DNA from 4 places in the Vreelandella sp. 2A-K22 genome. Region 4 is predicted to be linked to each of the others. Evidence: predicted binding sites of a transcription regulator. Region 4 holds the regulator's gene; each other region holds the start of a gene.
What was found. Region 4 encodes PhoB, which activates phosphate uptake and scavenging genes when phosphate is short. Its sites were predicted from a motif close to TGTCATANNNNTGTCANA; they were not measured.
Positions count from the first base shown of each region.

Region 1 (7,873 bases), on a different contig from region 4:
AATCAGCTGTTGCTCTCGGCCTGCGTGGGTTAACGCCATACCGGGTAACTGCCATAGAGCGGCTTCGCCACCCATTGCTGCCAGGCCCCGCTCGGAGACAATCACAACCTCCGGCGCTTGCCGGGCCAGGGCTTCGGCACCCACGTTGTGGTAGCCCTGCATCTCGGCGAAGGCATTTGCCAGGCCCACCGCTTCGAGCGCGCTATGCGCTGCCGTGTCGCTGCCCGCCGCACGGGGGGTTAAGCCGCTATGCTGCATGATAAACATAGCGCGGGTCGTCGGTAGGGCGGGCAGGTTGGCTAGCCGGTCAAGTTTCTCGTTCAAGGCGTCTGCTAAGGCCTCTGCCGCGTCGCGACGGTCAGTTAATCGGCCGACGGCGCGGACTTTATCGGCGATGGCATTGAGGGTGGGTGAGGCGTTGATAATCTCTACGCTGACACCGACAGCCGCCAGCTGCTCCAGCACTTCCTTGGGGCCTGCATGCCCGGTGGCTAACACCTGGTCAGGTTTAACCGACAGGACGCTTTCAGCGGAGAGCTGGCGCAGGTAACCCACCGAGGGCAGCTCCGCCATGGCGGGTGGATGCACGACTGTGTCATCCCGAGCAATGACATTGATATCGGCATCTAACGCGGCCAGGGTTTCCGCGATATCGCCACCAAGCACCACCCAGCGTTCGCTGGCCAATGCGGCCCCGGTGGTTAGCCACCCCATCAGCAGTACTGCCAGTGAGCGGCGCATCAGGCGTTTTGCGTTCATGCCACCGCCTCTTGGCTGCCGAGTTCATCCAGCAATTGCCGCCACTCGCGACGCTCAACGCGGCCTTCCTGGCGTTCCGCGTAAAGTTGCAGCACTAGCGAGCCTTCGGCATCGAAGGCTTCAATGCTGGTCACGCCGCCGTCTCGGTTGGGCTTGCTGACTTGCCATACTTGGTCAATCGCAGTGTCATCAAGGTGCAGGGTGAACTGCTCGCCAAATAGATTCAGCCAGCCGTGGGCGCGTTGAGGGGTGGGCAATGTGCCGGTGCGGATCTGCACGCAGCCGGGGCTAGCGACAAACAGCATCAACGGCAGCGCGCGAAGGCTGGCGTGCTGAAGCACCGTTTCCAGGGCATTGACGGGCAGCGTTTGGGTATAGCGTCCCTCCATTAACTGGTTGGCCTCAATACGCTCCAGATGATGGCGCTGGAGGAGGGCAAAGAACTGGTGCACATCGCGCATCGCGCCCCACTCGCTAGCGAGGGTCGGCGCTTCGGGCAGTGGGCGCTTCAAGCGAGGCATGCTCTGGGTAAACGCTGGCGTATCCCGAGTGCCCAAGGCCGCTAAGGCACCCCAGGGACGCGGCAGTGGGTTCTCCAGGGCAAAGCATTTGTGAACGGCGCAGCCATGTTGATTGAATATCTGCAGGCTCCAGCGCCACTGCGCCTCTTGAGTACTGGTGGCAGGCATAGAATCACGAATCAGGCAGGCCCAGTGCCAGCTCGTATAGAGCAAGCGTAGATCCAGGCCACCTGGGTCGAGTAACAGGCCTGTTTGTGGCCCGCCGCTAAGTTCAGGGTAGTCGCCGGTTTGCTCTAGCACGGCCAGCCGGGAACGGGTCAACGCTTTAACCCGCCCCAGTTGGGGCAGGTAGGCGGCGATATCGCTGGGCGAGAGCGGCAGCGTCCATACGTCGCGCCCTAAACGAGCGGCCTGCAGCTCGCCTTCACTGATCGATAAGCGTTCGGCAATCTCAATCGCAGGTAGCCGCGGCTGCGCGGCGCGCGCCGCGTCAAAGGCTTCGATAATCGCGATCTGTTGGGATGTAATCATGACGCACCTCTATCGGGTTGACTGCGTGGATTTACCACTGCCAGTTGAGGGTGGCGAACAGGCTGCGCCCATCGCCCAGGCTGCCGTCGGGGCGGTACCACACCTTGTCGCCAATATTGGCAAGGCGCAGCGAGGTATCCACGGCCGGGGTGATTTGCCAAGCGAGATGCACATCGTGCAACCCATAGCCGGGCAGGCGCTCGTCATCGCCCTGCTTATCGAAAGATTGGGCAAAACGCGCTTGCCAGCCCAGGCGGATATCGCTGTTATACAGAACCACCTCGCTTCCCAGGGTGGCTTCCAACGGTGTTTGACTGCCTAGGGGCTCGCCAGAATCGCGGTCTTTACCGGAGACTTCCGAAAGACCCACAAAGCTTGTAAGAAGCGGGAAGGCGCTGGGCTGCCAGGTCACCCGGGCGTCATAGCCCCATAGCTGGGCGCGCTGAACGTTCACTGCCTGGGTGGTGCCCGCCATGATGTCGACGTGAGTGTCGATAAAATCGTCGGCGCGAGTATCGAAGTAGCTGGCACGAACCTGCCAGTCGCCCTGATGCCAGACCACGCCGCTTTCCCAGGTGTGGCTAGATTCAGGCGAGAGACTAGGGTTGGGAATCCAGTAATTGTCCGGTGTGCAGAAGGCTGGCCCGGCGCAGAAACCGGCAAAGTGGCGCTCGTTGGCGTAAAGCTCGGATAGGCTAGGAGCGCGGAAGGCCTCAGCGTAGCCCGAAAACAGCATCAAGGCGTCATCGGGCCGCCAGGCAAGACGAAAGCGCGGTGACACTTGGTCGTGGACGCTATCGGATTCATTTTGGCCGCTGGCGTCGTAACGGTCGTAGCGGGCTCCCAGGCCAATATCAAACTGCCCGGCGCCGCCATCGGCTAAATAGCGCCCAGCGGTAAGAGTAGTGTCGAGATAGGCTGACTGGGTATCGATATCGGCTTTAGGAAAGCCATTCGCTTCGCCATCTGGCCGTTGGCGGGCCTGCTCCAATTCGGCGCCGAACACCAGCGTTTGCGAAAGCCAGCCGTGATCCATGGTGTGGAAGCCGTCGCTCTGAAGACCGGCCCGCTCTAGGGTACGGTTGGCCTGGGGCTCGTCGATATCCTGCTGGCTAAAGGTAAGCTGCGAGGTGACTTCGGTGGCAGCGCTGGGCTGCCAGCGGTGGCCCAACTGGACGTTGTTGCTTTCCACATCGCGATCGCGCAGCGGATTGCTGGCATCGGTTGAAAGCTGCTGTGGGTTGGCGGGCTGGGTGGCGCGTTCGTCGTAGTGCTGCCAGCTGATAAATAGCCGCTGGTCGTCGCTTGTCTCCCAACCGCCTTTTAGCAGCAGGCTATTGAGGGAGGCATCCTCTTCGGCTTCATCGCCCCCCGCGCGGCGAATATCGCCGGATTCACTGCGGCCGATTGAAAACAGGCCATCCACCTGGCCGTTGGCGGTATTGCGGCGGCCGAAGCCAGTCAGGCTCCCCCGCATTTCGTCGCTGGCCGTCGCACCGCCTACGGAAAGGCGTACGCCGCTATTTTCGCCGGGGGCAAGCAGGTCGTTGGCATTCACACTGGTGAAGCTGACGACACCGCCCATGGCATTGCTGCCGTACAAGCTGGAGAGCGCACCGCGCGCTATCTGTACTTCTTGAATCAAGCCAGGGTCGAGAAAGAAGTTACCGATGTGGCCGGTGGAGATATCCTGACGAACGCCATCCAAACGTACCAGCACACCTTTGCTGCCAAAACCGCGCATACTTAAGGTTTGGCCATTTCGGCGCCCTTGGCCAGCCACATGCAGGCCGGGTTGGCGGCTAAGCACGTCTTCAACCCGGCTGGCGGTGGCCAGCACAGCATCATCACGATCAATAATATCGATAATCAGCGGTGCCCGTGAAAGGTCCGTAGGCGCTCGGGTGCCGGTGAGCGTCACTGGGTTAAGCTCGGCGTCGTCTGCTTGGGCGGTTAACAGTGGAAGCAGCGTTAAAAAGAGGCCACCAAAAGCGCGTGTGTGGTTCATAAGCCAGAGATTTCCAACAGGGATAAGTGGAAGAGGTCGCTGGCTGGGTGCGATGGGCTACCTGGCTGGCTTTGCTGTATAAGTCTTTAAATTAATCAGGGGCTGAAATATTAAGAGCTTTAGGCGTTAAGAATTAACTTGCCGCTTTTAGTACGGCGCAACACATAGCGGCGCTGTTCATGGTGGATAACCAACTGGTCTGAGTTGCCAAGTAATTCTTTGCTATTCACCTCGTGGGCCACCTCGCGGGTCGTCGAGGCCGACGTATCTCCCTGGCCAGTGCCCTTAGCGGGTAACTGCATGAGAGAGTAACTCCTATGTTAATGATAACTATTAGCGTTAATTTAGCAGAGTTGCAGGCATTCCTCAACAGGTCCTAACATTCGACCTTTCTTCATCTAAATGCAGGCGCTCCGTCATCGTGCTGTCATTAAGCTTCTTTAGTGTCTCCTAACGTTCAATCGTTGACCTACAAACGATCAGGGGAGACCAAAATGAGTAAAGAGATCGAAGATCATCGCCTGTTTAACCACAGCGGCAACCAACCTTTCGCGGAAGTATTGGCGCGTCATGTATCCCGGCGTGATGTGATGCGCGGTGGTTTGAGCATGGCGGCTGCCTCGATGCTTAGTTTTGGTGGCGCTGCTCAAGCGCTTGCCTCAAGCAGCAGCCAAAAAACACCCCTGACACTGGCGTTTGAGGCGGTTCAAGGATCACGCACCGATGCCGTGGTGGTGCCGGAAGGTTATGTGGCCCAAGTCTTGGTGCCGTGGGGCACTCCGCTGAACCAAAATGTTACCTGGCAGCCTGAACAGCCGATGACCGCTGAGCGTCAGGCGGAGAGTGTGGGCATGCACCATGACGGCATGGCCGGTTTTGCCCTGGATACCGACAACGCCTCGCGCCGTTTTGTGCTGGCGCTCAACAATGAGTATATCGACCAAGCCGCGCTATGGGCGCCGCAAGGAGGCCCCACTAATGCGGATGAGGGCCAGCGGCCAGCAGCTGAGTCGCGCACTGAGATCAACGCTCACGGTGTCACCCTTGTTGAGGTCGAAAAGAACGCCAGCGGCCAATGGGCGCATGTGCCGGGTTCGCGTTATAACCGTCGCCTCACCAGTGCGACGGTGATGGAACTTTCCGGGCCAGTGGCGGGCAGTGACTACGTCAAAACGCGCTTTTCGCCTGAGGGTACCCAAACCCGTGGTACCAACAATAACTGTGGTAACGGGGTAACGCCCTGGGGCACCTATATTGCCTGTGAAGAGAACTGGCCCAATGTGTTCGTTAATCATGGCGAACGCTTCCAGGACGACGCGCGGATTGGTATTCCCACCGCTAAAAGCCGCTATGGTTGGGATACTTCGGCGGGAGACGCCTCTGAACAGAATGACGAATTTGCTCGCTTCGACATTACCCCGCGCGGCGAGCGTGCTGAAGATGATTATCGCAACGAAGCACGCACGTTCGGCTACCAGGTGGAGGTCGACCCCTATAGTGATGCATTGGCGGTTAAGCGTACGGCACTTGGCCGTTTCCGCCATGAAGGGTGTTGGTTAGGCAAGCTGGAAGCCGGTCAGCCAGTGGTTTACTACTCGGGGCACGATTCCCGCAACGAGTACGTATATAAATATGTTTCTGATGCTGCCTGGGATCCCGCCGATGCCAACCGTCCAGGTGAAGAGTACGATCGTCTTGCTATTGGCAACAAATATTTGGATAACGGCACCCTCTATGTGGCTCGTTTCCATGCCGATGGCAGCGGTGAGTGGCTACCGCTAACGCCTAGTGCTCAAACGCGCGATGGTCGCACGCTGGCGGCGGCGTTGGGGCTAGCCGACGACGATGCGGCAGGTATCATCATCAACACCTGTGATGCAGCGGATTTGTTGGGTGCCACGCCAATGGACCGCCCTGAGTGGGCTTCCGTCGATCCTGCCTCCGGCGAGGTGTATCTCACCCTAACCAATAACACTCAGCGTACCGCTGAAGAGACAACCCCAACTTACACTAATGACGGTGAGCATCTGGAACAAGTAGGTGTTGGTTACGATTTAGCGCCCACCAATGCCGCCAACCCTCGCGCCAATAACGAAGCAGGGCATATTATTCGCTGGCGCGAAAGCCGGTTGCCCAATGCCTTTACTTGGGAGGTGTTTGTGTTTGGCGCGGCCGCTGACGATGCGGATAATCACTCGGGCCTGACAGAAATGAATCAGTTCGCCAGCCCCGATGGGCTCTGGTTCGACGAGCGAGAGGACGGTCAGGGTATCCTCTGGATCCAAACCGATAACGGTTATGATGGAGTAACCGAGTACACCAACGACCAACTGCTTGCCGTGGTACCTAACGGGCTCGACGATATTCAAGGCACCGGCCCGGTGATTAACAGCAGCAACCAGCAACAGCTTAAGCGCTTTGCGGTAGGGCCGAACGGCTGCGAAGTGACGGGTATTTTTGCCACACCGGATAAAACAGCGCTGTTTATTAACATCCAGCATCCTGGTAACTGGCCCGCTGATGGTAGCGAGCTAGTGCAAGACGCCACTGTTGCAGCCAGCGGCCAAGTACGCCCTCGGGCGTCGACCGTTGTCATTCAGAAACGCGATGGCGGGCCGATAGGGGTTTAAAATCACGCGCTGAGGCAAAGCGCTGCCGCGATAAGACGCCACTATATTAAAGCTTCGAACCTCTCTTAGGTTCGAAGCTTTTTTATTCTAGTGATGAGCCTGACGCGTTTTCTGCCGAGTTTCTAACGCGTGAATGGCATCGACCTTCAATGGGAGCTGGTTGGCCCAGAGAATATCTTCGCGGCTATGACCAATATCCCGCAGTAATTGGTCGTCGTGGGCCAGTAGCGGCAGTATATGGCGGCGGAAAAGCCAACGCCGCCGGTAACGCCACCAGGCCATATCGAGCGCACGAATTAGCCGCATCGGCGGCATGGCAGGCATGTAAAAATGTAGTGCTGGTGGCTTGGGCGGCGGCGCCAATTGGCGAGCTTTTTCCCAGGCGTTATGGGCATGTTGGGCTGGGCATTCACACTTCATCGCGCACCTCCTTTTATTCACAACAGCTGTACAGTAAGCGGCGCCTGGGCACCGACTGAACCGATGTGACCTGTGATTAATAAGTGGAGGGTCGCGACCTCTGGTTATCAGCTTGGCGCTTTACCTTGGATCAATCAAACGAAAAGAACTACACTGTGAGTTAAGTTTTTCTGAAAGGTGGGTGTAATGAATCAACTCTCTAGCATAGCTCCCAGCCGGGCCGTCTTGCCGCTACTGGATAGCGAGGTGCTGCGCACCTTTGTGACCATTGCCGAAAGCGGCAGCTTCACCCGCGCCGCCCAGCAGCTATTTCGCACCCCTTCCGCGCTGAGTATGCAGATCAAACGCCTGGAAGAGATCCTCGGCCAGACGCTGTTTGTCCGCGAGGCGCGGCACGTACGCCTGACTGCTGAGGGGGAAGTGCTGCTGGGTTATGGGCGGCGGCTACTGAAACTCAATGCAGAAGCCGTGACCCAGTTTTTAGCCCCTACCATAGAGGGGCGTGTAGGGCTGGGGATAACGGATGACGTGGTAGGGCGTATTTTACCCACGGTACTCGCCCAGTTTGCTCGCTCGCACCCGGCGGTGCAGGTTGATGTCGAGGTGGGACGCAGCAAAGACCTGCTCGCCAGGTTGGACGAGGGCGAGCTTGATCTTGCCTTGGTGATGGCTGGAGGGCCTGGTCAGGCGACGCGGGGAGAGATCGTCCACAGCGAACCGCTAGTGTGGGCGGGCCGTGAGGATGGCGTTGCCGTGCAGCGAACGCCACTGCCTGTGACCCTGGCCCAGCAGGGGTGTGCGTGGCGCAGAATTACCCTTAATGCCCTTGATCAAGCGGGGATTGCTTACCGAATCGCTTACTCCTGCGACCACTGTGCCGGGCAGGAAGCGGCCATGCTGGCCGATCTGGCCGTGACGGCTTTTCCAAAAAGCTTGATTCGACCACCGCTCAAGCGTCTCCACAACGAGTCACTGCCACCGCTAGGGGATTATCAAGTAGCGCT
Region 1 is NZ_JBSUGC010000009.1:29,114-36,986, forward strand. Features, by position in the region: gene ACW17M_RS13300 (heme/hemin ABC transporter substrate-binding protein) at 1-759, opposite strand, end outside; gene ACW17M_RS13305 (ChuX/HutX family heme-like substrate-binding protein) at 756-1,811, opposite strand; gene ACW17M_RS13310 (TonB-dependent receptor domain-containing protein) at 1,843-3,819, opposite strand; gene hemP (hemin uptake protein HemP) at 3,939-4,121, opposite strand; gene ACW17M_RS13320 (PhoX family protein) at 4,314-6,449, shown strand; gene ACW17M_RS13325 (hypothetical protein) at 6,537-6,869, opposite strand; gene ACW17M_RS13330 (LysR substrate-binding domain-containing protein) at 7,056-7,873, shown strand, end outside.
Region 1: ACW17M_RS13320 (PhoX family protein) is a predicted target of PhoB. The motif match lies at 4,234-4,251, and genes of this name have one in related genera.

Region 2 (7,873 bases), on a different contig from region 4:
GGCATCCTGCTCGCCTACGGGCAGCTCTATATGAACAGCGAAATCACTGTAATGGTCGCCTGTGGGATGAGCCCCACGCGATTGTTGAAAGTGACTTTGCTGCCCGCCAGCGTCGTCGCGGTACTGGTCGGTGTCTGCAGCCTGTGGCTAACGCCTTTTGGGGCGCTGCAAACCGAGACCGCGCTGGAAGAACAGCGCAGTCGCCTGGATGTTTCCGTGTTGGCGCCGGGGCGCTTTCAAGAGTTCGGCGGTGGCCGTACCGCTTACATCGGCAGCTTCTCAAGCGACGGAACGGAAATGCAGGATGTGCTGGTGCACGAGCAGAACCAGCAGGGCGATGAAGGTACTCACGATTACGTTACCCGGGCGGCATCGGGCTATCAGGAAACCCGCCTCGAAACGGGTAGCCGTTTTCTGGTGTTGGATGACGGTGAGCGCTACGGGGTGACGCCGGGCGATAAGAGCGCCGAGCGGCTAACGTTTGAGCGTTATACATTGCGACTAGGGCTGAATCGCGACCGGCAGGAACTGGATTCACTGGAGTACGCCACTACGCCTGCGCTATGGAGTAATCCAAGCCCCCGTGCCCAAGCCCAGTGGCAGTGGCGGGCAGGGCTCCCGCTTATGGTGTTTGTGCTGGCCTTGATGGCGCAGCCGCTTTCCCGGGTTAATCCCCGCCAGGGTCGCTTTGGCAAACTGCTGCCCGCGGTATTTTTATACGTCGCCTATCTTAGTCTGCTGCTCGCGGTTGTCGATGCGATTGGCAGTGGCACTTGGTCCACCACGCTGGGCGTGTGGCCCGTGCATGGGCTGTTTTTAGGGCTGGGCCTATTATTGCTATGGCGCTCGCAACGCAAGGGGATGCGCTAATGGTGCTTGACCGTCTTGATCGTTATATCGCCCGCAACGTGCTGGCGGCCATTATCGTCGTTCAGTTCGTGCTGCTGGGGTTGGATATTACCATCGCTTATATCGATGATTTAGGCGATGTGCAGGCGGGCTATACCGCCTTCGATGCGCTGCTTTACCTGCTAATGCGCACGCCTTGGCGATTCTATCAGTACGCCCCGGTAGCCGTATTAATTGGCGCGCTGATTGGTTTAGGCAGCATGGCTTCCAGCAATGAGCTTACCGTTATGCGCGCCGCTGGGCGTTCTCTGGCGCGCATTGTGTGGGGGGTGATGAAACCCGTGCTGGTGGTCGTGGTCGTGGTGCTGTTAGTTGCCGAATACGTTAGCCCACGCACCGAGCAGTATGCCGAGGCGTGGCGGCTGGAAAAACTCCAGGGTGAAGGCGCCGTGTTGACCAGTCGCAGCGGCTGGCAGATAGAGGGCGACAGCGTCTACCGTTTTGGGGCAATTCGCGCGGATAACGTCGTGCTCGATTTAACCCGCTATCGCTTTGATGATCGCCAGCTGGTCGAAGCCACATATGCTCAGCGCGCACACTGGGAAAACGATGCCTGGCGTTTGGAAAACGTCGCTACCACGCGTATTTTTGACGATCACACTGAGTCTGAGCAGACGGCAAGCATGGGCTGGGACACCTCTTTCACCCCCACCCAGCTAGAGAGGCTGCTGCGCGATATTGAGAGTCAGGCGCCCAGCGAGCTTTGGGCCTATGCCCAGTTCCTTGAAGAGCAGAACCTGCAGAATGATCAGGCACTGCTGTATTTTTGGCAGAAGATGCTGATGCCGCTCACCATGGGGTCGCTGGTGCTGATTGCCGCCTCCTTTGTATTTGGCCCGCTGCGCACCGTGGCCGCTGGTACTCGGGTGTTTTATGGCGTTGTCACTGGGCTGAGCTTTAAGTACGTTCAGGATCTACTGGCGCCCGCCTCGACGATATTTGGCTTTTCTCCCGTCTGGGCCGTACTGGTGCCGACTCTGGCGTGCGCCGGGGTCGGGATCTATTTTCTACGTCGCAATGGTTAATGCCGCAATAGTTAGCCATCACAGCCTCGTATCGTCCAGAAACAGCCAGCAACCACGAAGAGAACTATGCAAACACGACGCTTTACTCAGTTGGACAGCGTATGGCCAGCCGGCCTTGGCCGACGACTGGGCGCCATGCTGTATGACGGCTTTTTGGTCACCGCGATTTGGATTGCGGTGACCGTCGTGCATATGCTGTTTTTCCGCTATGTGCTTGGTCAGCAGCCCGAGGAGATTGGCACCACGGCCAGCGATGTTTTGAGTTTGCAGCTCTTGCTGGTGTTTTTTGTCACACTGTTTTTTGTTTTCTCCTGGTCGCGCGGTGGTATGACCTTGGGTATGCAGGCATGGCGATTACGTGTGCAAACGGTAGACGGGTATTCACTGAACTTGAAGCAGTGCCTCATCCGCTGCGCGGTGGCGTGGTTCTCGCTGCTGGCGTTTGGTTTGGGCTACTTATGGGTGCTGTTCGATAAACAGCGGCGTAGCTGGCCGGATATTGCTTCCAACACGCAAACGGTGGTTTTGCCGAAAAAATAATTTCAGCTGGCATGGGGCAAAAAGTGCTTTTACGCCAGTATGTTATTTTGCGGCTCTTGCTTACTAAGACGAATGGCTAGCAAAGAGCAGTAATTTCTACTTGATAAGATGTATGCGAATCATTTACATTCATCTCATGATTTCTATGAGGTGTCGCCATGTACGTTTGCGTGTGCAAGGGAGTAACCGACCATCAGATTCGCCAGCACGTTAGCGACGGAGCGCGCAGCTGGCGAGAAGTACGCGAAGCAACCGGCTGCGCAACGCAGTGCGGTAAGTGCGCGTGCTACGCTAAATCAATTACCCGCGATGCCGTTCAGGAAGCACGTCAAGAAGCCGATATGGGCCTTGCCTACGCCGTGTGACGCGAATCACTATTGTTAGGGTTATCTTTAGCAAATAACTGATTTGCTTGAACTTTTAGTCATCTTATCTATACTCTCAGAAACGCTGGGGGTATAGCTATTTGCGCCTATACTCTTCTCCAAACGTAACTGCTTGATCGTATTGTCTAAACTAGATTAAACATCAGCATTACAGTAGAAAGGTGACGTCATGAAAGGTGATACGAAAGTTATTGAGCATCTCAATAAGGCGCTCGGCAACGAACTGGTTGCGATCAATCAGTACTTTTTGCACGCCAAAATGTATAAAGATTGGGGTCTGAAAGCCCTCGCCAAATGGGAATACGATGAGTCCATCGAAGAGATGCAGCACGCTGACAAGATCATCGAGCGTATCCTGTTCCTCGAAGGTATCCCCAACCTGCAAGACCTGGGCAAGCTGCACATCGGCGAAAACGTCAAAGAGATGCTCGAAAGCGATCTAAAAATTGAGCACGACGGCCGCAACGACTACATCGAAGCGATCACCTATTGCGAAAGCGTTAAAGATTACGTGACTCGCGATATGCTGCGTGACCTGCTCGCCGACGAAGAAGACCATATCGACCACATCGAAACGGAACTTGGTTTGATCGACAAGGTGGGTATTCAGAATTATATGCAGCGTCAAATGCAGATGGCAGGCGACGAGTAAAACGCTATCGCGCGTATGTCGCGTATGTATAGAAGTAAGCTAGCAACCAAAACTAGCTAAAAAGCAGCCAGTCAGGGCTAACTGACTGGCTGCTTTCGTTCTAAAGTCTCCTTTTATCTATCGATTTTCCTGCTTCCCTTTTCCCCTATGCGTTCCTTCACTACTTACCCATCTTCGCGGCAGCCTGGGTTTAGCGTTGAGGTGTGCCGATAGCCAACGGCGCTAACTTAGCCTGTGAGTGTCATAAGCCTGACATCGCCATGGTGTTGGATAGTTAATCGGGTATAGCAAGTTTAATAACTTAATCAGTCGTTTCTTAAGCTTAAGCAAGGGATTAACTCCATCATGATACTCAAACGCAGACCAATCCTGTTGGCGCTGGCTGCTGTGCTGGCCGCCACGCAAGCGGCAGGCGCGGCAGATAAGCATTTCAACCGCATCGCCAGCTTCGCGGTTCCCGATAACATGGCCGAGGGCGAGGATCGTACACGCGAGACCGCGCCTGAAATCATTGCTGCCTCCGGTGATGGCATGACGCTGGTGTATACCGATAGCCCGCTGGGCGTGATCGGGCGCATCAATATCAGCGACCCGGCTAATCCGCAACCGCTGGGTAATATCGTTATGGACGGTGAGCCTACGGCCGTATCGGTGCTCGGCAATATGGCCTATGTCGGAGTGAATACATCGGCTTCCTACAGCGAACCTTCCGGGGAACTGCGTACGGTCGATTTAGCCAGTGGCGAGATACTCGCCTCCTGCCCGCTGGACGGACAGCCCGATAGTGTGGCTTCCGCTGCGGCCCCCGATGGGCGCTTTGTCGCTGTCGCCATTGAGAACGAACGCGACGAAGAGGCGGGTGATGGACGTGTACCGCAGATGCCCGGCGGTTCCGTGGCACTGGTGGAGATCAATGCGGAAGGGCTGGTTAACTGCGACAGCCTGCTCTACGCCGACGTAACCGGGCTCGCCGAGATCGCCCCCGAGGATCCCGAGCCGGAGTTTGTCGATATCAATACCCTGGGTGAGACCGTCGTCACCGTGCAGGAGAACAACCACCTGGTGGTGCTCGACTACGCCGGAAAGGTGGTGGCGGATTTCAGTGCCGGGACTGTCGACCTGGACGGCATTGACGCCAGCGATGACGGTGCGCTGATTTTCAACGAGCAGCAAGCCGAGCGCCTGCGTGAGCCGGACGCTTTGCAGTGGATCGACAACGACCACTTCGCTATTGCCAACGAAGGCGATATGGATGGCGGCGCGCGCGGCTGGACGATCTTCAACAAGCGTGGCGAGGTGGTATACGAGTCAGGTACTTCATTCGAGCGCGCGGTGATTGAAGCGGGTCACTACCCCGATAAGCGTTCGGATGCCAAAGGCAGCGAGCCGGAGGGGATGGAGTTTGCGGTGTTCGAAGGTACGCCCTATGTCTTCCTGCTTTCCGAGCGCGGCTCGCTGGTGGGCGTTTATGACGTTAGCAACCTGGCCGAACCGCAGCTCACCCAGCTACTGCCCTCGGGCCTGTCTCCCGAAGGCGCCGTGGCGATTCCCAGCCGTGGCCTGTTAGCCACCGCCAATGAAGGGGATCTGGGCGAAGACGGCGGCCCCCGCGCCCATGTCATGATTTATCAATACCAGGATGCGCCAGCGGTCTATCCCACCCTGACCTCGGCGGGCGCTGATGAACTGATCGGCTGGGGCGCACTTTCCGGTTTGGTCGCCGCTGATGACATGCTCTACGCGGTCAACGACAGCTTCTACAGCGCCCAGCCGCGCATCTTTACCATCGACCCTTCTGCGTCCCCTGCGCGGATTACTGCAGCGCTTGATGTAACCCGCAACGGTGAGTCAGCCCTGGGGCTCGATATGGAGGGTATTACCACCGATGGTGAAGGCGGTTTCTGGATCGCTTCCGAAGGGAATGCTAAAGACCTTGCCAATACCCTCTATCATGTCGATGCAGATGGCGCGATTACCGATGAGATTGCGTTACCCGATGTGCTCGCCCAGCAGGCGCTGAAGTGGGGGCTGGAAGGCGTTACGCGGATTGATAATCAGCTCTGGCTGGCGGTACAGCGCCCCTGGCAGGATGACCCCAAAGGCATGGCCAAGCTGCTGCGTTTTGATATCGACAGTGGCGAGTGGGGCGCTGTTCATTACCCGCTGGATAACGTGGAACAGGGCTGGATTGGCCTCTCCGAAATCACCGCCCATGGCGATTGGCTGTATTTGATCGAGCGCGACAACCAGATCGGCGCCGAGGCGAAGGTCAAGCAAGTGACCCGCATTGCACTGGACGGCCTGGAACCCGTCCCGCTGGGCGGTGAGCTGCCGGTGGTCGAGAAACAGCTAGTACGCGACCTGATTCCCGACCTAGCCAGCTACAACGGCTTTGTGGTGGACAAGATTGAAGGAATGGCGGTCAACGATAATGGCAACGCCTGGCTGGTCAGCGACAACGACGGTGTGGACGATAGTTCCGGCGAGACCTACTTCTGGTCGATACCGCTGGAGTAGTTCCCTGCCTGTATTCGTCTATACCGCAGCAGCATGGAAGCGATAAACATGAGGAGTAGGGGAGAAAAGGTAGGATAAAAGAGATAGGAGAAAAAGCGAGGGCGCGCATCAAACACGGTTATGTGGCTGATGTGTGCCCTTTTTTGTGGCGTGGCTCTTGTGTGGAGAGTGTCTTGTGAAGAGCGTCCTGTGAAGAGAGTGTGGCGGTAACGTTATGGAGCGCCTAACTATTTAGCTGCAATTTTAGCTGCAATCGCCTCACCGCTGTCCACAAACTGGCTCGGTACCGCCGGTTCATCAACGGCAAAAGTTGCCCGGCTTAGGCGACGGACACGCTTCATAAACAGCGCAATGCAAAGGAGCGTACCTAACGCGGCCACCACATAGCTTAGCTGCAGCGGTAGACCAAAACCGATCGGCGCGTAGGCTAAGTAGGTAAACGTGGCCATGGTCATAAAGGTGGCTGGGATTGAGGTAATCCAGTGAGGCTTACGCGACAGCACCAGGTACATAGTACCCACCCACAGCGCGATCACGGCGGTGGTTTGGTTCGCCCAGGAGAAGTAGCGCCACAGCAGTGTGAAGTCCATGTGCGTTAACGCGTAAGACACCACAAATAGCGGTAGAGCGACCATGACGCGCTTCATAATCGGCTTTTGATCGATCTTAATGTAGTCGGCGATGATCATCCGCGCGCTGCGGAAAGCGGTATCGCCAGAGGTGATCGGCAGCACAATAACGCCGAGTACCGCCAGGGTGCCGCCTATAGCGCCGAGCATGGTGGTAGAAACTTCGCTTACCACCGCAGCAGGGCCACCGGCCGCCAGCACATCGGAAAGCGACTGGTCGCCGTAGAACAGGCTCATGGCGGCGGCCGCCCAGACCATCGCGATAATGCCTTCGGTGATCATCATGCCGTAGAAAATTTTGCGACCATTGGTTTCGTTTTGGGTGGTGCGCGAAATAATCGGCGTTTGGGTGGCATGAAAACCTGAAAGCGCGCCGCAGGAGATGGTTAAAAACAGCAGCGGGAAAATCGGTGCGGCGTCAGGGTGCATGTTCTGGAACGAGAGCTCAGGAATTGGAGCGCCCGTGATGATCAAGCCGATACCGATACCCGCCGCGCTGAACAGCAGCAGGGCGCCAAAATAGGGGTAGATACGGCCAATGACCTTATCAATCGGCAGCAGGGTGGCGATCAAGTAATAAATAAAGATAGCGACGATGATCAGCGTTAACGACAGCGAGGTCATATTGGCCAGCAGCGCCGCAGGCGAGGTGACGAATACCGTACCGACTAAAAGCAGCAGCAGAATCGCGAAACCATTGACCACATGCTTCATCGCTTTACCCAGGAACTTGCCGGCCAGTTGCGGCAGGTGAGCGCCGTGGTTGCGGATCGAGATCATGCCGGTCAGGTAATCGTGAACAGCACCGGCAAAGATACAGCCAATCACAATCCACACAAACGCCACTGGCCCATACAGAGCGCCGAGAATCGGGCCAAAAATAGGGCCGACACCGGCAATGTTTAATAACTGAATGAGTGAATTGCGCGTAGTGTTCATCGGGACATAGTCGATGTTGTCGCGCATGCTGAAAGCGGGCGTCTGACGCTTGCGGTCAGTTACAAACACACGCTCAACGAATTTCCCATAGGTAAAGTAGCCCGCTATCAGCAGCAGGATCGATACGATAAAGGTGATCATCTAAGGTACCTAGAGCAGTGAGGGGGGTGGGCGAGCATGCCGGAGAGCATGCAAGCAGGCACTTCTTTAGCAGAGCTGAATGTACAGATAACCACTATAAAATCACAGTTAGACTTTAGTGGGCCGTAAGCAAAA
Region 2 is NZ_JBSUGC010000013.1:137,213-145,085, forward strand. Features, by position in the region: gene lptF (LPS export ABC transporter permease LptF) at 1-870, shown strand, start outside; gene lptG (LPS export ABC transporter permease LptG) at 870-1,934, shown strand; gene ACW17M_RS17760 (RDD family protein) at 2,001-2,474, shown strand; gene ACW17M_RS17765 ((2Fe-2S)-binding protein) at 2,633-2,839, shown strand; gene bfr (bacterioferritin) at 3,030-3,512, shown strand; gene ACW17M_RS17775 (esterase-like activity of phytase family protein) at 3,858-6,029, shown strand; gene ACW17M_RS17780 (carbon starvation CstA family protein) at 6,257-7,738, opposite strand.
Region 2: ACW17M_RS17775 (esterase-like activity of phytase family protein) is a predicted target of PhoB. The motif match lies at 3,752-3,769, and genes of this name have one in related genera.

Region 3 (7,873 bases), on a different contig from region 4:
ACCTCGCGCTGCTGCGGATGGATCAGCAGAGCGGAGGGCATATCCAGCGGCGTTTGTTGCCGCTGCGGCCCAAGGTGATTAACGGGGTGTATTACGACTACGTATTTGCCCCTTCGCTCTATTTGTCTGGTGATTTTCTCGATTACCAACGCTATAACGAGCGCTACAGTGCCTTCTATTTCGCCGATGTATCGGGGCATGGCGCCTCGTCGGCGTTTGTTACCGTGCTGCTCAAATATTTATGCAACCGCTGGCTGAGTGAGTGGGATGGCCAGCATCCGGAAAATCTGCCGCCTGATTGGTTAAAGGCGATGAACCGCGAGCTGCAGGGCACCGATATTGGTAAACATGCCACCTTATTTGTCGGTGTTATTGACCACGAGGCGCATACTCTTCACTATTCGCTCGGCGCACAGCTTCCCATGCCCCTGTTGGCAGCAGAGGGAGAGCTACGCCGTTTAGAAGGCGAGGGAATGCCGGTAGGCCTTTTCCCCGATGTGGAGTATCCTTCGCTGAGTTGTGCATTGCCGAATAAATTTCGTCTATGGCTCTGCTCAGATGGAGTATTGGAATGCTTGCCGGGTAAAACGCTCGACACGCGGCTCAAGGAGCTTGAGCAATTAGTAAGCGAGAGTGTAACGCTTGAGCAGTTGCGCGACCGGCTAGCAGAAACGAATGCACTCCTTGCCGAAGGGGATGCAGAGTTTGATGCCAACCAAGAGCGCGATGCTTTACCCGATGATCTAACAATCATGATGGTGAGCGGATTTGGTCATGCTGATTGAAGAGGGCCGCATTAAAGCGGCGTTCGATTCTGGTGTTTTTATTCTAAAACTGTGTGGTGATGTGCGTTTGACGCTCTGCGCCACGCTGGATACTCAAGCCCAGCGTCTTGCCGAGACGCCGGGGTTGCGTGCCGTATTGATTGACCTGCGTGAAGCCACCAATGTCGATTCGACGGCGCTTGGTTTTTTGGCCAAGGTCGCGATGGCGGTGAAAGGGCGCCTGGAGCAGCCGCCTACGATTATTGTCGATAATCCTGATGTACGGCAGATGTTGGACGTGATGGGCTTTGCGCGTTTCTTCACGCTGATGGAAGCACCGCTACAACAGACGAGTACGCTCAACAATGAGCTTGAAGAGCTGCCCCAAGAGCCGGCAGACGAAGAGGGACTGCGCGATCGCATCCTGGAAGCCCACCGTATTTTAATGCATATGAACGAGCATAACCGTGAGCAGTTTCAGCCACTGGTTGACATGCTTGAGTCGCAAGACGCCACTACGCACCACTAAGCTCCCCTCTCCTTGATAAGCCCCTGGCCTCTTCCAAGGGCTATCTACCGATAGTCTCCAATCCCGACAAAGGCCTTAAAATCAGCTATGATTAGCGGCCTATCTATTCCAGTGCGCACATTATCGCCTTAAGGAGACCCATGGATCTTAATCCTCGCCGGGTAGCACTGTTGGTTGCCGCCAATACGGCGCTGGCACCCTTTGCTATCGACGCTTATTTGCCTGCCATGGGTATCATTGCTGAAAGCATTGGCGCCAGTATTCACCGTACTGAACTCTCCATCAGCGTATTCTTGTTCGGCTTTGCATTGGGCCAGCTATGCTTTGGGCCGCTTTCGGATCGGATGGGTAGAAAGCCTGTGCTGTTGGGCGGATTGGTGGTGTTTATGCTGGCAAGTCTTGCTATTACGATGGCGAACAGTTTGCCCACGCTGCTGGCTTGGCGGTTTATTCAAGCGCTGGGAGGCGGGGCCTGCGTGGTCAACTCGGCGGCGATTGTGCGCGACTGCTTTAGCGGGCGTGAGGCCGCCAAAGTGATGTCCACCATGGCAATGATTATGATGCTGGCGCCGCTGGTGGCGCCTGCAGTGGGCAGTTTGCTACTGCACGTGGCCGGCTGGTGGCTGATTTTTGTGTTCTTAGCCGTTTACGCAGGCTTTTTGCTCTGGCTGCTAGGAACGCGGTTACCTGAAACCCGCGATATGTCGCTGCCTGCAGCTTCACCACGGCAAGTAATACGCAACTACGCCAGCGTGCTTAAGCATCGTGAAGGCATGGGCTATATCTGTGCGGTAGCGGCTTCCTTTGCGGGCCTGTTTGCCTTTGTGACCGCTTCGCCGTTTCTTTATCTTGACTATTTTGGCCTCTCGCCCGGCACTTATCCGCTAGTGTTTGGGGTCAACGTGGTCGTTATTGCGCTCTCTAATCGGGTCAATATTCATCTGCTCCGCAAGCGCACTCCTCAGCAGAATTTGCGTTTAGGGTTGCTTATACAGCTGGTGGCCGCGCTTGGGTTGGTAGCGGTGACCGCCCTGGACATCGCGTCGCTAGTGATCGTGGTGCCGTTGATTATGCTGTTTACCGGTATGATCGGGCTGATTACACCCAACGCGATCTCGTCGTTACTGGACCATTTTGGCCATATCAGCGCCACGGCAACGGCGCTACTGGGCGGGATCCAGTTTACCTGCGGCGCCCTCGCGGGAGTGATGGTAGGGCTGTTCGAGGTAGAGCATCTTTGGCCCATGGTACTCACCATGCTGGGCGCTGCGTTGCTAGGCAATATCGGTGTGCGCAAACTGACTAAAGCACCTGCTGCGGATGAATAGTTTTCAAATGGATAGGGCGTATGGATAGAGCATATGGATAGTTTGAATGGGTAAGTTGCATGGATAGCATGCTGGCTTGGGTCAATATGCCGATGAGCACTTGGTTAGCTTGCTCCGCCGTACTGTTAATGGGTGCTTTTGTGCAGCGCGCTACCGGCTTTGGTTTGGCCATTATTGGCGCACCGCTACTGTTGATGCTAGAGCCTCGTCTGGTGCCGGTCACTCTGGTACTGTTCGGATTTACCGTCTCCCTGATGATGGTGCGTCATTACTGGCACGAGGTGCGCCTGGATTCCATTGGCATGGCGCTAGTGGGGCGCCTTCCCGGCAATGCGCTGGGTATTTGGCTGCTACTCGCCGCCCCCATGTTTGTGTTAGAAAAGCTGATTGCGGTCATCGTCCTGTTTGCGGTACTCGTCACCTTGTGCCGCTTTCAGTTGCCGGTAAACCGAATAACGCTGTTTGGCGCTGGGGTGCTCTCTGGCATTTTTGGCACCGTTGCGGCTATTGGTGGCCCACCCATCGTGCTGCTGATGCACGGCTTACCCACTGATCGTGTGCGCGGCAATCTAGCCGCCTTTTTCATTTTGACCTCTCTATTGACCTTAATCACCCTTGCCTTGGCTGACCAGATTCAGCTTTGGCATTTCCAGGTCGCGCTTACCTTCCTACCTGCAGTATTAATAGGTAACGCCTTGGCAGATACCGTAGCCCACCGTTTAGACCGACGCATGCTGCAAGGTGCCTCGCTGACGTTATGCACCCTCGCGGCGCTAGGACTTTTGTGGTGATGTAAGGTCGGGTTGCCTCTATGTAACGAAAAATTTTCTACGTTTTGCTCGCTGTCATGAAGTTGTCATGGAACCAGTGCAAGGTATGCCTTGCGAAGGCCAGATCCCTACATGAACAGGAGTATTTCGCATGAACCGTATTCTCAAAACCACCGTTATCGCGGCTGCTGTAATGAGCGTTGCCGGTGTTGCTCAAGCCCGTGATCAAATCCGAATCGTTGGTTCCAGTACCGTTTACCCGTTTGCCAGCTACGTAACGGAAGAGTTCGGTGCGACTACTGGTAACCCGACGCCTGTTATTGAATCGACTGGTTCGGGCGGCGGTTTGCGTCTGTTCTGTAATGGTGTTGGTGAAGGCACACCCGACATTACTAACGCTTCTCGTCGCATGAAAGTGTCTGAGTTTGAGCGTTGTGAAGAGAACGGCGTTACCGATATCACCGAGGCTAAAATCGGTTCTGACGGCATCGTATTGGGTCAATCAAGCGAAAACGATGACATTGCTTTAACCCGCGAACAGATCTTCATGGCGGTAGCTGCCATGGTGCCGGTTGATGGCGAGTTAGTTGAAAACCCCTACACCAACTGGAGCGAGATCGATTCTTCGCTGCCAGACCGTGAAATCTCCATTTATGGGCCGCCGACAACTTCGGGTACCCGCGATGCTTTTGAAGAGCTGGTAATGGAATCTGCGTCTGAGGGTATGGATGTTTACGGCGATGAAGGCTACACCGATATTCGTTCTGACGGTGTTTACATCGATGCCGGTGAAAACGACAACCTGATCGTTCAGCGCCTTTCAGAAGACACCGGTGCCTTTGGTATCTTCGGCTACTCTTTCCTTGAAGAGAATACTGACACGATCAGCGCCGCCAGCATTGATGGCGTCGATCCTGAGGCTGAGGCGATCAGCTCCGGTGACTATCCTATCGCGCGTTCACTGTGGTTCTACGTGAAGAACCAGCACGCTGAAGACGTCCCGCCGATGTACGATTACGTCGATATGTTTATGAGCGAAATGATGATTGGCGATGATGGCTACTTGCGTGATATCGGCTTGATCGTTCTGCCAGAAGGAGAGCGCGAAGAGTGGCGCCAGGCTGTTGCAGATCGCACTTCAATGACAGCAGACGTTCTTAAGTAAGTTGGTAGGTCAGATTAAAAGTGGTCGGCAGCGCAAGCTGCCGACCCGTTATTGTTGATAGGTTTCTTAACCGGTGACCACGTGAGAGAGATGCGATGCAGACCAACCAGCTTCTTCTGATTTTTTGCAGTGCATTATTGCTGCTGGGGCTGCTGGCTTTTTTTGCTGGCCGTTCAAAAGCCACTCGGTTACGTAGCGCGGGTACGGCGATGTTCGCCCAGCCTGACCAATACGCTTGGTTTACAGTACTCTCCACCGCCGGGCCAGCCGTGGTAGTGAGTGCCTTGGGCGCTTTCGTTTTGCTTCTAATGGGCGCCGACATTCCTACGCTTTATCTGCTGGCGGCGAGCTTAGTGATAGCAGCCATCGGGCTACTGGTGAGTCTTAATCAAGTAAAACCCGATTTTCATGCCCGTCAAGCCATTGAGCGGGTCATTCGCATGACCCTGGCTGGGGCAGCGTTAATCTCCATTTTGACGACCTTTGGTATTTTAATTTCGATTATTTCCGAGGCGCTGCGCTTTTTCCAAATGCACAGCTTCTGGGAGTTCATCACCGGCACCACTTGGAATCCAGGCGCGAGCTTTTTAGCATCCGCGGGTCGCGGTGATGGTAGCGGTGCTGAGTTTGGCTCGGTACCGCTGTTTGCTGGCACCTTTATGATTACCGCCATCGCTATGCTGGTGGCGGTGCCTATCGGTTTGCTTTCAGCGATTTATATGTCTGAATTTGCACCGCGCAAAGTGCGTACCGTCGCCAAGCCGGTGTTAGAAGTATTGGCAGGTATTCCTACCGTCGTTTATGGCTTTTTTGCCGCCATCACCGTGGCGCCGATCATTGTCAATATTGCCGGTTTTCTGGGGCTCGATGCGTCTTATAACAATGCGCTGGCACCCGGCATTGTGATGGGCATTATGATCATTCCGTTTATCTCATCGCTATCTGATGATGTGATCAATTCGGTGCCCGATAGCATGCGCCAGGGGTCGCTGGCACTCGGTATGACCAAAGGGGAAACGATTCGTGATGTGGTAGTGCCCGCTGCCATGCCGGGGATTATCTCAGCGTCGCTCTTGGGTATGTCTCGTGCCATGGGTGAAACCATGATCGTGGTTATGGCGGCGGGTATGCGGCCTAATTTAACCGCTAATCCGCTGGAAGATATGACCACGGTGACTGTGCGTATCGTGGCGGCGCTCACCGGCGACCAAGAGTTTGAAAGTGCCGAAACATTATCAGCTTTTGCCCTTGGACTCGTGCTCTTCGTGATCACACTCGCACTCAACTTGGTGTCAGTATTGATGATCCGTCGTTTCCGTGAAAAATACCGCGTGAATAACCTGTAACGCCGAGGAACTGTTTCGATGAGCCACTCTTTTGACGAAATCAGCCAGCAGCTTAAGCGGCGTCACCGAAAGTCTACCCGCCTTAAATGGATAACCATGGGATCGTTAGGTCTCGCGGGCCTTTTTCTGGTGCTGTTTTTTGCCGATATGCTGAGTAAAGGTCTACCCGCTTTCCAGCAGGCCTATATACAAACCGAGATTAGCTACACACAAGAAGCCGAAACCGATGGGCGGCGGGCGTTTGATGAAGAGCTGTTGCCGTTAATTAGCCGTACGGCGGTGCGTACAATTCCATTAGAGTTGCGCAACAATCCTGACATGATCGGCACCAGTAAAGCGGAGTGGGTATTAGCGAATAGTGATGTCGATCAATACTTGAAGGGACACCGGCATCGCTTGAGTGACGAGGAGCAGGAAGCCCTTGATGCCCGAGTCGAATCTGGACAGGTGGATCTACGCTTTAATACCACTTTCTTTGGTTCGGGTGATTCAAAAATTGCCGAGAACGCGGGCATTTTATCGGCAGTGGTCGGCACCATTATGACCATGATCGTCACCCTGGCGATATCTTTCCCGATCGGCGTGATGACAGCTATTTATCTTGAAGAGTTTGCGCCGGATAACCGCTTAACCCAGATTATTGAAATTAACATCAATAACCTAGCGGCGATCCCGTCGATTCTATTTGGTCTGCTGGGTCTTGCGATCTTTATTAACTTTTTCGGGGTGCCGCGGTCGTCTCCATTAGTGGGCGGTATGACGCTGGCATTGATGACGCTGCCAGTGATCATTATTTCGACACGTACCGCACTGCGTAGCGTGCCTGAATCCATCCGTCACGCAGGCTTTGGGGTGGGCTGTTCACGCTGGCAGGTAGTGCGGGATCACGTTCTACCCTTAGCAATGCCGGGTATTATGACAGGTTCTATTATCGGCCTGGCGCAAGCGATGGGTGAAACGGCGCCGCTGATTATTGTAGGGATGGTGGCCTTTATCCCCGATGTGGGCGTTTCCTTTACCAACGCGGCAACAGTGATGCCTGCGCAAATATTCACCTGGGCTGGTGAACCTGAGCAGGCGTTTGTGGAAAAAACTGCTGGCGGTATTTTGGTGCTACTCACCATACTCATCTCACTCAACGCTTTTGCCGTTGTGATGCGTAAGAAATTTGAGCGTCGCTGGTAGGCCAGTGCGTTTTAGAGGACATTTCTATGAATAGCCATGCAACTGTAATGAACGGCCAGCAGACACCTGCGGTTGGGCAACCCTATACACGAAATGAAGCTGCGTGCCACGACCTGAGTTTCCGGGTTCGCGATTTGAATCTGTGGTATGGCAAAAACCAAGCGCTGAAGAATCTAAATATTGATCTTTTTCAGAAAAATGTGACGGCGCTGATTGGCCCTTCGGGGTGTGGTAAGTCGACGTTCTTACGCTGTTTGAATCGTATGAACGACCTGATTCCTAGCGTACGCACCGAAGGCCTGGTCGAGATGGACGGGTTGGACGTTAACGCACCTAAAATGGATGAAGTGGCGCTCCGTCGCCGGGTGGGCATGGTTTTCCAAAAGCCTAATCCGTTTCCTAAGTCGATCTTTGAAAATATCGCTTACGCACCACGCATGCACGACTTGGTCAGCCGTAAAGCCGAGCAGGAAGAATTGGTTGAAAAAGCGCTGCGTGACGCTGGGTTGTGGAATGAGGTGAAAGACAAGCTGCATGAGCCAGGCACCTCTCTGTCCGGTGGTCAGCAACAGCGGTTGTGTATTGCCCGCGCTATTGCGGTTCAGCCTGATGTGATTTTGATGGATGAGCCAACCTCAGCGCTTGATCCTATTTCCACCGCCACCATCGAAGACCTGATGGACAAGCTGAAAGAGAAATTCACCATCATTACCGTGACGCATAATATGCAGCAGGCGGCGCGGGTGGCGGACTACACGGCGTTCTTCCACCTGGGGGAAATCATTG
Region 3 is NZ_JBSUGC010000017.1:125,835-133,707, forward strand. Features, by position in the region: gene ACW17M_RS21075 (PP2C family protein-serine/threonine phosphatase) at 1-785, shown strand, start outside; gene ACW17M_RS21080 (STAS domain-containing protein) at 775-1,293, shown strand; gene ACW17M_RS21085 (multidrug effflux MFS transporter) at 1,434-2,621, shown strand; gene ACW17M_RS21090 (sulfite exporter TauE/SafE family protein) at 2,681-3,412, shown strand; gene ACW17M_RS21095 (PstS family phosphate ABC transporter substrate-binding protein) at 3,543-4,556, shown strand; gene pstC (phosphate ABC transporter permease subunit PstC) at 4,652-5,902, shown strand; gene pstA (phosphate ABC transporter permease PstA) at 5,921-7,087, shown strand; gene pstB (phosphate ABC transporter ATP-binding protein PstB) at 7,114-7,873, shown strand, end outside.
Region 3: ACW17M_RS21095 (PstS family phosphate ABC transporter substrate-binding protein) is a predicted target of PhoB. The motif match lies at 3,465-3,482, and genes of this name have one in related genera.

Region 4 (7,873 bases):
GACGCGAGTTTGTTAAGCTCGCCTATATTCTGCCTCGTGCCGCAGGCCTATTTGTGCTTAGCTGGATTCCAGGCGTCAATATAGTTGCTCCGCTACTCTGGGCACTGTTTTCTGCCTGGGTGATGGCAATCACTTATCTAGACTACCCAATGGATAACAACAAAGTAACGTTTGCCGATATGCGCCAACGGCTCTCTAAGCGCTGGTGGCAAAGCCTCACCTTTGGGGGGTTAGTGACCTTAATTACCTGGATTCCGCTGGCCAACCTGTTTTTGATTCCCGGCGCCGTTGCGGGTGCCGTACTGCTGTGGGACGACCACTATAGAGACGTACGTGGCGATGCACGTGGCATTACACCGCAGTAGGCGCCTATTACCCAGGCTACGTCACTTTGCTACCTTTATGTTTTGTTCGTCTATCCTGGGCTCAATCAACAACAAAGGAATCACCGCATGATAAAACCGATGGCTTGGCTGGGTGGCGTACTCTTGATTGGCGCTATGTCTATTTCGATGACATCTATGGCGTTAGCCCACGACGTAAAAACAGAGACTCTTCGCATTGCGCACCCCTTCGCTACCCCAACCCCACCGGGTGCGGTAAACGGTGCCGCCTACCTTGATATCACCGCCGTTTCAAGCCCCGTCACTCTGGTTGGCGCGAGCAGTCCTGCGAGCAGCAACGTTGAGCTGCACGATATGCAAATGGACGGCGATATGATGCAGATGCGGCATGTGGACGAGATTCGTGTCGAGGCAGGGGAGACTTATGCCATGCGCCCTGGTGGCGGCTTTCACTTAATGCTGATTGGCTTAACCGAGCCGCTGAAGGAGGGTGAGCGGTTTCCCCTCACGCTCACCTTCGCTGAACAAGGTGACGTAGACATCGAGGTCTGGATACAGAGCGCCCAAGACGGTAGCGAAGCTGCTGATGGGCATCACCACTGATGTCGTTGGCTTTTAACACATAGCAAAAACCCCACCGAAGCGGGGTTTTTAGCGAGTAACGCTTACATTAGCAGTTACACTTATCCTATTATTTACCAGTCGGTGCTATCACCTTCATCCCGGTTGAGTTCTCCAGGAGTGTAACCCTCTTGGCGAGAAGTAGGCCCTTTTTCAGCCGTAGAAGGACGGCTACTGGAAGGCGAAAAGTCCAAGCTATCAGCTTCGTCACGGTTCAAGTCGCCCGCAGAGACATGAGATGGTTTGGAAGCTGCATGCGACTCAGGTTTGTTGATGACATCCTGACCAGCGGTACGGTCTTGGTTCAGTTCAATAGATGAGTGCGCCATCGCCATGGGGCTCGCGACCAAACCAAAAGCAATACCTACTATGGCGACTTTTTGGCTCATTTCTTTTAACAGCAAGATGTTCTCCTCATTATCCATGGATTCCGTTCATCGATGATTAGAACGGCTATTACGCTTTGCGTTGCATATTAGGCGTCAAAAAAGTTAGCTCACCCTTTAGGATCAAAATGATTGTGAGACCGGATGCCTGAGACATAACCCACCGGCAGGCTGATGATGGGCAGTGTATAAATAGCGCCGCAATGAAATTAGGCTCCGCTAGAAAGCCGTACCTTAAACTAAAACAAGAATAGTGTGGGAGAGGTGTTGGATGCCACAAAAAATCAGACCCCGCATCAGCAGGGTCTAAGGACACAAGACTTTGACAATGACTAGCGCTAGCTTCCTTTCCTTTTGCGGGGCTGCTCCAACCTTGGAATTTAACCCTGACCAACGCTCTGATTGTCGTTTGATTCATTCCTTGAATCGATATGCATCCGTATCGGTGTGACACGCTTTCGCGTGTTTAGCTCACATGTTAATCGTAATATATTTCTTCAGAATTGCAAATTTTTGTTACCAAACGTTTCCATCACCTACGTCTTGGGTCAAATCTTTTGCTGTGTACTCCGCTTGAGCGCTAGTGTGATGCGACTCTGCCTTGATGACTCGAGGGCGGTCGCCTTCGTCATACATCAAATCAGAGGGGCTAAATTTAGCCTGACCCGAGGTATGATGTGATTGAGCTTGAATAGGCTCATCGTCAACGGTCAAATCTTGATTTGCTTCGATGGACATATGGGCAAAGGCAAGCGGGCTTGCCAGCAAACCAAAAGAGAGACCTACGACGGCTGCTTTTTTAACAAAATCGTTAAACATACTATTTACTCCTGGTGACCGTTTGATACCGCTGAAGTGAAGTGAGAAGGGCTCTCTGGCCAGATCTCACTGCGGCTAGCTTCACTACCTCTAGATAGCATATGTAATGCCAACTCTCTTATAAAAATAAAATAATTATATAAATCAATAATTTAAAATAAATACATTGTGCACAATTATACACCGCTAAAAACAAAAGCACGCTAATTACATGTGCACTAATGACACATGCGCAAAACTGTCTGTGCCTTTATGACACACTCAGCAAAATAAAAGGCTCGATGCCAACAAAGCGCTACGGCATCAATTCATAAAAAACAAGACATGGCATTGGATAGAGAGGCGCAAAGAAAGATCGGCGGAAAAGATAGGGGAGAAAGTAGCGGGGGGATAAGCGAGATAAAAAGTAGGCAGCAAAAATTAGGCCCCGCATTGCGGGGCCCGATATCAGAATTGGCTATAGGTAATAACTAACGCTAGCTTCCACTCCTTGTGCGGGGCTCCAACCTTGGAATTAACCCTGACTAGTGTTCTGATTGCCTACTGATTCATCCGTGAATCTTAAAAGCATTCTTGCTTTTGTAACATCCTGTTAATCGCTTATTCATTCTCTGAAAAAGCTTTTAATGATATCTAAAAGGTCATTGATAATTAGCTACCGCCATTTTCTTCTACAAGCTCATCCTTGTCATACTCAGCATCGTCTGAGTGACTGCTTGATTGCGGATCCATGTCGCTGGCACCATCACCTTCGTCATGGGTTAAATCGTCAGTCATGTCTGTTGTATCACTGCCAGTTGAACTACCGGTACCTTGGGAATCCATCGGTTGCTCGTCAGCGGTAATACCTTGGTTTTCGTCAATCGCCGAATTTTCATCGGTTTGTGCAAAAGCTAATGGGCTTGCCATCAGACCAAAAGATACACCTAAAATGCCAGCTTTCTTGAGAAAATCCTTGGACGTCATATCCTACCTCCGATCGCTGTTTAGTACCGCTTAATGAAGAAAGAAAGGCTTACTGAGAAGCCAGCAATTCCTGCGGTCATCTTCCTTCAATCTGTACTCTGCAGAAGGCATGCCAAAAAACTTAAGCATATAAATAAAAACAACAAAATCAGTCTCTTAATTAAAAATAAGTTATGCCAAAAAGGCATCGACTGAGTCACGACACAACGCTTTAAGCTGTGTAAAAATGGCACATGGGTAAAGCTTTACCAACCTTGCATGCCAATATTGCACATTGCTACAAATATTATGCGATGGGATGACTTGCTAAATTAAACAAGACGCGAGGGGGGGAAGGCGCAGCGAAACAACGCACCCTTGCCGGGAAGGGACTCAATTTGTAGTTGCGCATCGTGGCGCAACAGCACGTGCTTAACGATCGCCAAGCCTAAACCTGTGCCGCCAGTCGCAGTGCTGCGCCCCTTATCAACACGGTAAAAGCGTTCTGTTAGTCGGGGAATATGAACGGGATCAATCCCTTCACCGTTATCTTCCACATCGATATAGCCGCCACCAGTAGCACTAGCTTTCCAGCGCAGGGTGATTTGGCTGCCAGCAGGCGTGTAGCGAACCGCATTAAAGGCAAGGTTAGAGACGGCGCTGCGAATCTCCTGTTCACTGCCTAACAGTCGGGCATCGCTCTCAAGGGCGACGGTGATGGTATGACGTTGATGCGATAGGGCCAGCGCATCATCACAAACGCTTTGCAGTAAAGGCTCGAGTGACAGTGGATGATGATCTTGGCCGCCCTGGTCAATTTCCAAACGCGAGAGCAGCAATAAATCGTTGACCAGATTCTGCATCCGCTGGGTCTGTTCCTGCATTTGCTGAATACTACGTCCCAAGCGCGGCGGAAGCTGGTCGGAGATATCACTGTAGGTTTCCAAATAGCCGGAGAGAACGGTCAGCGGCGTACGTAACTCATGGGAAACGTTGGCGACAAAGTCGCGCCGCATCTGCTCAAGACGATGCAAGCGGGTGATATCGCGAGCCATCACTAAGCGTTCGTCGTCACCGTAGAGGGTAATTTGATACTGCAGGATTCGCCGTTCATCAATCGGTGAGGTGAGCGTTAACGGCTCACTGTAGTTACGCGAATTAAAATAGCTGATAAAGCCCGGGTCGCGCAGCAGGTTGGTAATGTGTTGACCACGATCATGGGCGGTTTGTAGCCCCAGCATGGCGGTGGCGGCGCTGTTCCACCACTCCAAATCACCGTGGCGATCAAGCATGACCACGCTATCACGCATTGCTTCAGACGACTCTTGAATACGTGCCAAAGTAGCCCGCAGACGGCTTTGGGTGATGCGCTGACTTTTTTGATAGCGGTATAAACGATCGAATAGCTCGCCCCACATCCCGCGAGCGGCAGGCGGTTCATCGTTAGGGTGGAGGGTGAGCCACAAATAGAGTTCGCGTAACTGTCGTAAGTGGTAAAACAAGCATCCCGCAAGCCCTGCTGCAAGCCCCAGCCCAGCCGAGCCCAACAGCCAGCCCAAGCAAGTGCCCAGCGTGGCCAGCCACGCTATTCGCCACAGCTCACGACTCCATAAACGCACATTTACACCCGTGCAGAGAAACGGTAACCGGTACCCCGAACCGTTTGGATCAGGTTTTGATGCACGTCGCCCAGCGCTTTACGCAAGCGGCGGATATGCACATCGACCGTGCGCTCTTCAACGTAAACATTGCCGCCCCACACTTGGTCAAGCAGCTGGCTACGTGTGTAAGCGCGCTCTTGGTGAGTCATAAAAAACTGCAGCAAACGGTACTCGGTGGGGCCCATTTCCAGCGCTTTGCCGTGGGCACTTACCCGGTGGCTCACCGGATCAAGCAGCAGGCCGTTAATCTCAATCGGGTCTTCAACGCCACGTGGCGTCGCACGGCGCAGCACCGCTTTTAGCCGTGCCACCAATTCCCGGGGTGAAAAAGGCTTGGTGATATAGTCATCGGCACCGGCTTCAAGCCCTTGAATTTTATTATCCTCTTCGCCTTTCGCGGTGAGCATAATAATCGGGATTTCAGCGGTGGTTTCTTCACGCTTTAGGCGTCTCGCCAGCTCAATACCGCTAGTGCCGGGCATCATCCAGTCCAGCAGCAGTAAATCGGGTTGGTGGTCGACCACCATGGCATGGGCATCCTGGGCGTTATCCGCTTCGAGCACGCGATAGTCAGCCATTTCCAGCGCTACCGCGATCATCTCGCGAATCGACGCCTCATCATCGACAATCAGAACGGTCTTGGCGGTCATACCAGAGCCTCACGGTGTTCAAAGAAACTAGTTCAAAGAAAAACAGTTCAAAGATAAACAGATCAATGACATGTCAGTGACGATAACACCATGACTTGATGACAATTACATGACAATCGCCTCGATCAGCCAGCCGCAGGCCACCAACTTAGCGCGATACCGGCAAAAATCAGCAGTCCCGACCAGTGATTATTGAGAAACGCCTGGAAGCAGGCATCCCGCTCCTGGTCGCGAATTAAGCGCTGCTGATGCAGAAAAGTCGCTGCCATTGCCGCTAGCCCTAACCAGAAGAAACCACCTAAACCAACCCACCAGCCTACCCAAGCCAGCAACCCCAGGGTGGCTAGCTGGAGTAAGCCGATAATCAAACGATCCGCATTTCCAAACAGCACGGCCGTCGATTTAATGCCAATTTTTAAATCGTCGTCGCGATCGACCATGGCGTACTGGGTATCGTAGGCCACTGTCCAGCACACATTAGCGCAGAATAGCAGCCATGCTTCCAGCGGCACGTGGCCGAGCACGGCGCCAAAAGCCATCGGAATTGCCCAGGAAAAAGCCGCGCCCAGCACCACCTGAGGAAAGTGGGTATAGCGCTTCATAAACGGATAAATAATCGCCAGCAGCACCCCGCCCAGCGAGAGCAGCACCGTAAACCAGTTGGTCAGTAATACCAGAATAAACGCAGCGGCCACCAGGGCGATAAACAGCAGTTGAGCTTCGGTTTCGCTGATACGGCCCGTCGCTAGCGGACGTTGTTTTGTGCGTTTCACATGCCCATCGAAGTGGCGATCCGCATAGTCATTGACCACGCAGCCCGCAGCGCGCATCACATAAACGCCGGCCACAAAAATCAGCAGCACATTTCGCCCTGGTACACCTTCCGCAGCCACCCATAATGCCCACAGCGTCGGCCACATCAAAAGCCATGTGCCTATCGGCCGATTCAAGCGCATCAGCTGTAAAAAATCTGCCACGCGAGCCCATCCCTTCGGCCGCAACAGTGAACGATCCATGCTTACCTCACGAAGAATAAGATGCAGGCGCTAGCCTAGCGCGAAGGCAGGCCAAGATCATCCGCCATCGCCGTCAAAAAATACTCTTGCACTAATAACGACAGACTGCCGTGCTTACAGCCGTGATAAAAAACAGAGCGCCTTCCCCAGGCACAGCCTTCCTGTATGCCGTTGACGCTAGCAAACTGGGGGGAATGCGTCGTTACTTCCAATGGCCCACGCACTAAACCCGGCTGGCGAAATAGCCAACTACCTAGCGAGCGCTCGCCCAGGCACTCTAGCCGTTGGCCCTTTACCTGTGAGAGCGGGGCGACCGAGCGCGCCACCACCCATGGCGTTCCATCTAAGCACAGCGCCACTTCCCGCAGCCAGGCGTAACGCTTGGCACCAATGCCCAGCGCCTGAGCCTCATCCTGGCGCGGCCAACCAACCCCCTGGCGCAACAGTCGTACTCGAAACGGCTTCTCGCCACCTGCGACCATTAAGTGGGCGGTTAACGAGTCGGTGGAGGCAACCCACTGCCACCAGGAAGCACTCATCGCCGGGCGCGCCGCATCAATCGGGCGCCAGCGGGAAAATAGAGGAGTTTGCCGAAAAGCAGCAGCCGTCACCGAGTTCTCCAGGGCAATTAACGGGTTGGCTAGTGTAACATGAGCACTGAAAGGCTTTTGTTTCAGCGACTTTTTTAACGACTCGGTTTAGCGCTTCTTTTTTCGCAACCTTATTTAGCAACTTTTTTGGTGTCTGCATGCCCGCCACCCAAACACAGAAAACCTCTTCGCACTCTGCGCTGGTGATTATTGGCACTGGAATGGCAGGGGTTGGCCTTGCCCGGGCGTTGCGCCGATTGGGCGACCAACGCTCAATCACGCTGGTGAGCGCCGACAGCGGCGATGATTACAGCAAGCCGTTGCTCTCCACCGGCTTCGCCAAGGGCCTGGTGCCCGAACAATTAGCCCAGCGCAGCGCTACTGACCTGGGCGAAGAGCTAAATGCCCAAATGGTTATCCACACCCAGGTAACCGCACTGGATGTGGATAACCAAACAATTCTGCTCGAAGGCGGCATGGTGCTCGGCTACGACACACTGGTACTGGCCACTGGCGCTGCACCACGGGTGCCCTTCAGCATTGAACCCAGCGTAGCCCCACGCTGCTTTACCATTAACGACCTGGATGACTACCGCCGCTTTCACACGGCGCTAAGCCAGGGCCCTGCACGGGTGGCGATTGTTGGCGCGGGGCTGGTCGGCTGTGAATTTGCCAACGACCTCCACGCTGGCGGCCATCGTGTCAGCCTCATTGCCCCAGAAGGAACCCTACTTCCTCGCTTGCTGCCACCGCCCTTAGGGAACGCCCTAGGCGATGCCTTTAGCGAAGCAGGTATCCATCTTCACCTTGCACGTTCGATTGATTCGATAGCGGCCGAAAG
Region 4 is NZ_JBSUGC010000001.1:148,570-156,442, reverse strand. Features, by position in the region: gene cysZ (sulfate transporter CysZ) at 1-365, shown strand, start outside; gene ACW17M_RS00730 (copper chaperone PCu(A)C) at 453-947, shown strand; gene ACW17M_RS00725 (hypothetical protein) at 1,040-1,369, opposite strand; gene ACW17M_RS00720 (hypothetical protein) at 1,868-2,170, opposite strand; gene ACW17M_RS00715 (hypothetical protein) at 2,822-3,136, opposite strand; gene phoR (phosphate regulon sensor histidine kinase PhoR) at 3,448-4,734, opposite strand; gene phoB (phosphate regulon transcriptional regulator PhoB) at 4,737-5,426, opposite strand; gene ubiA (4-hydroxybenzoate octaprenyltransferase) at 5,552-6,442, opposite strand; gene ACW17M_RS00695 (chorismate--pyruvate lyase family protein) at 6,478-7,053, opposite strand; gene ACW17M_RS00690 (NAD(P)/FAD-dependent oxidoreductase) at 7,191-7,873, shown strand, end outside.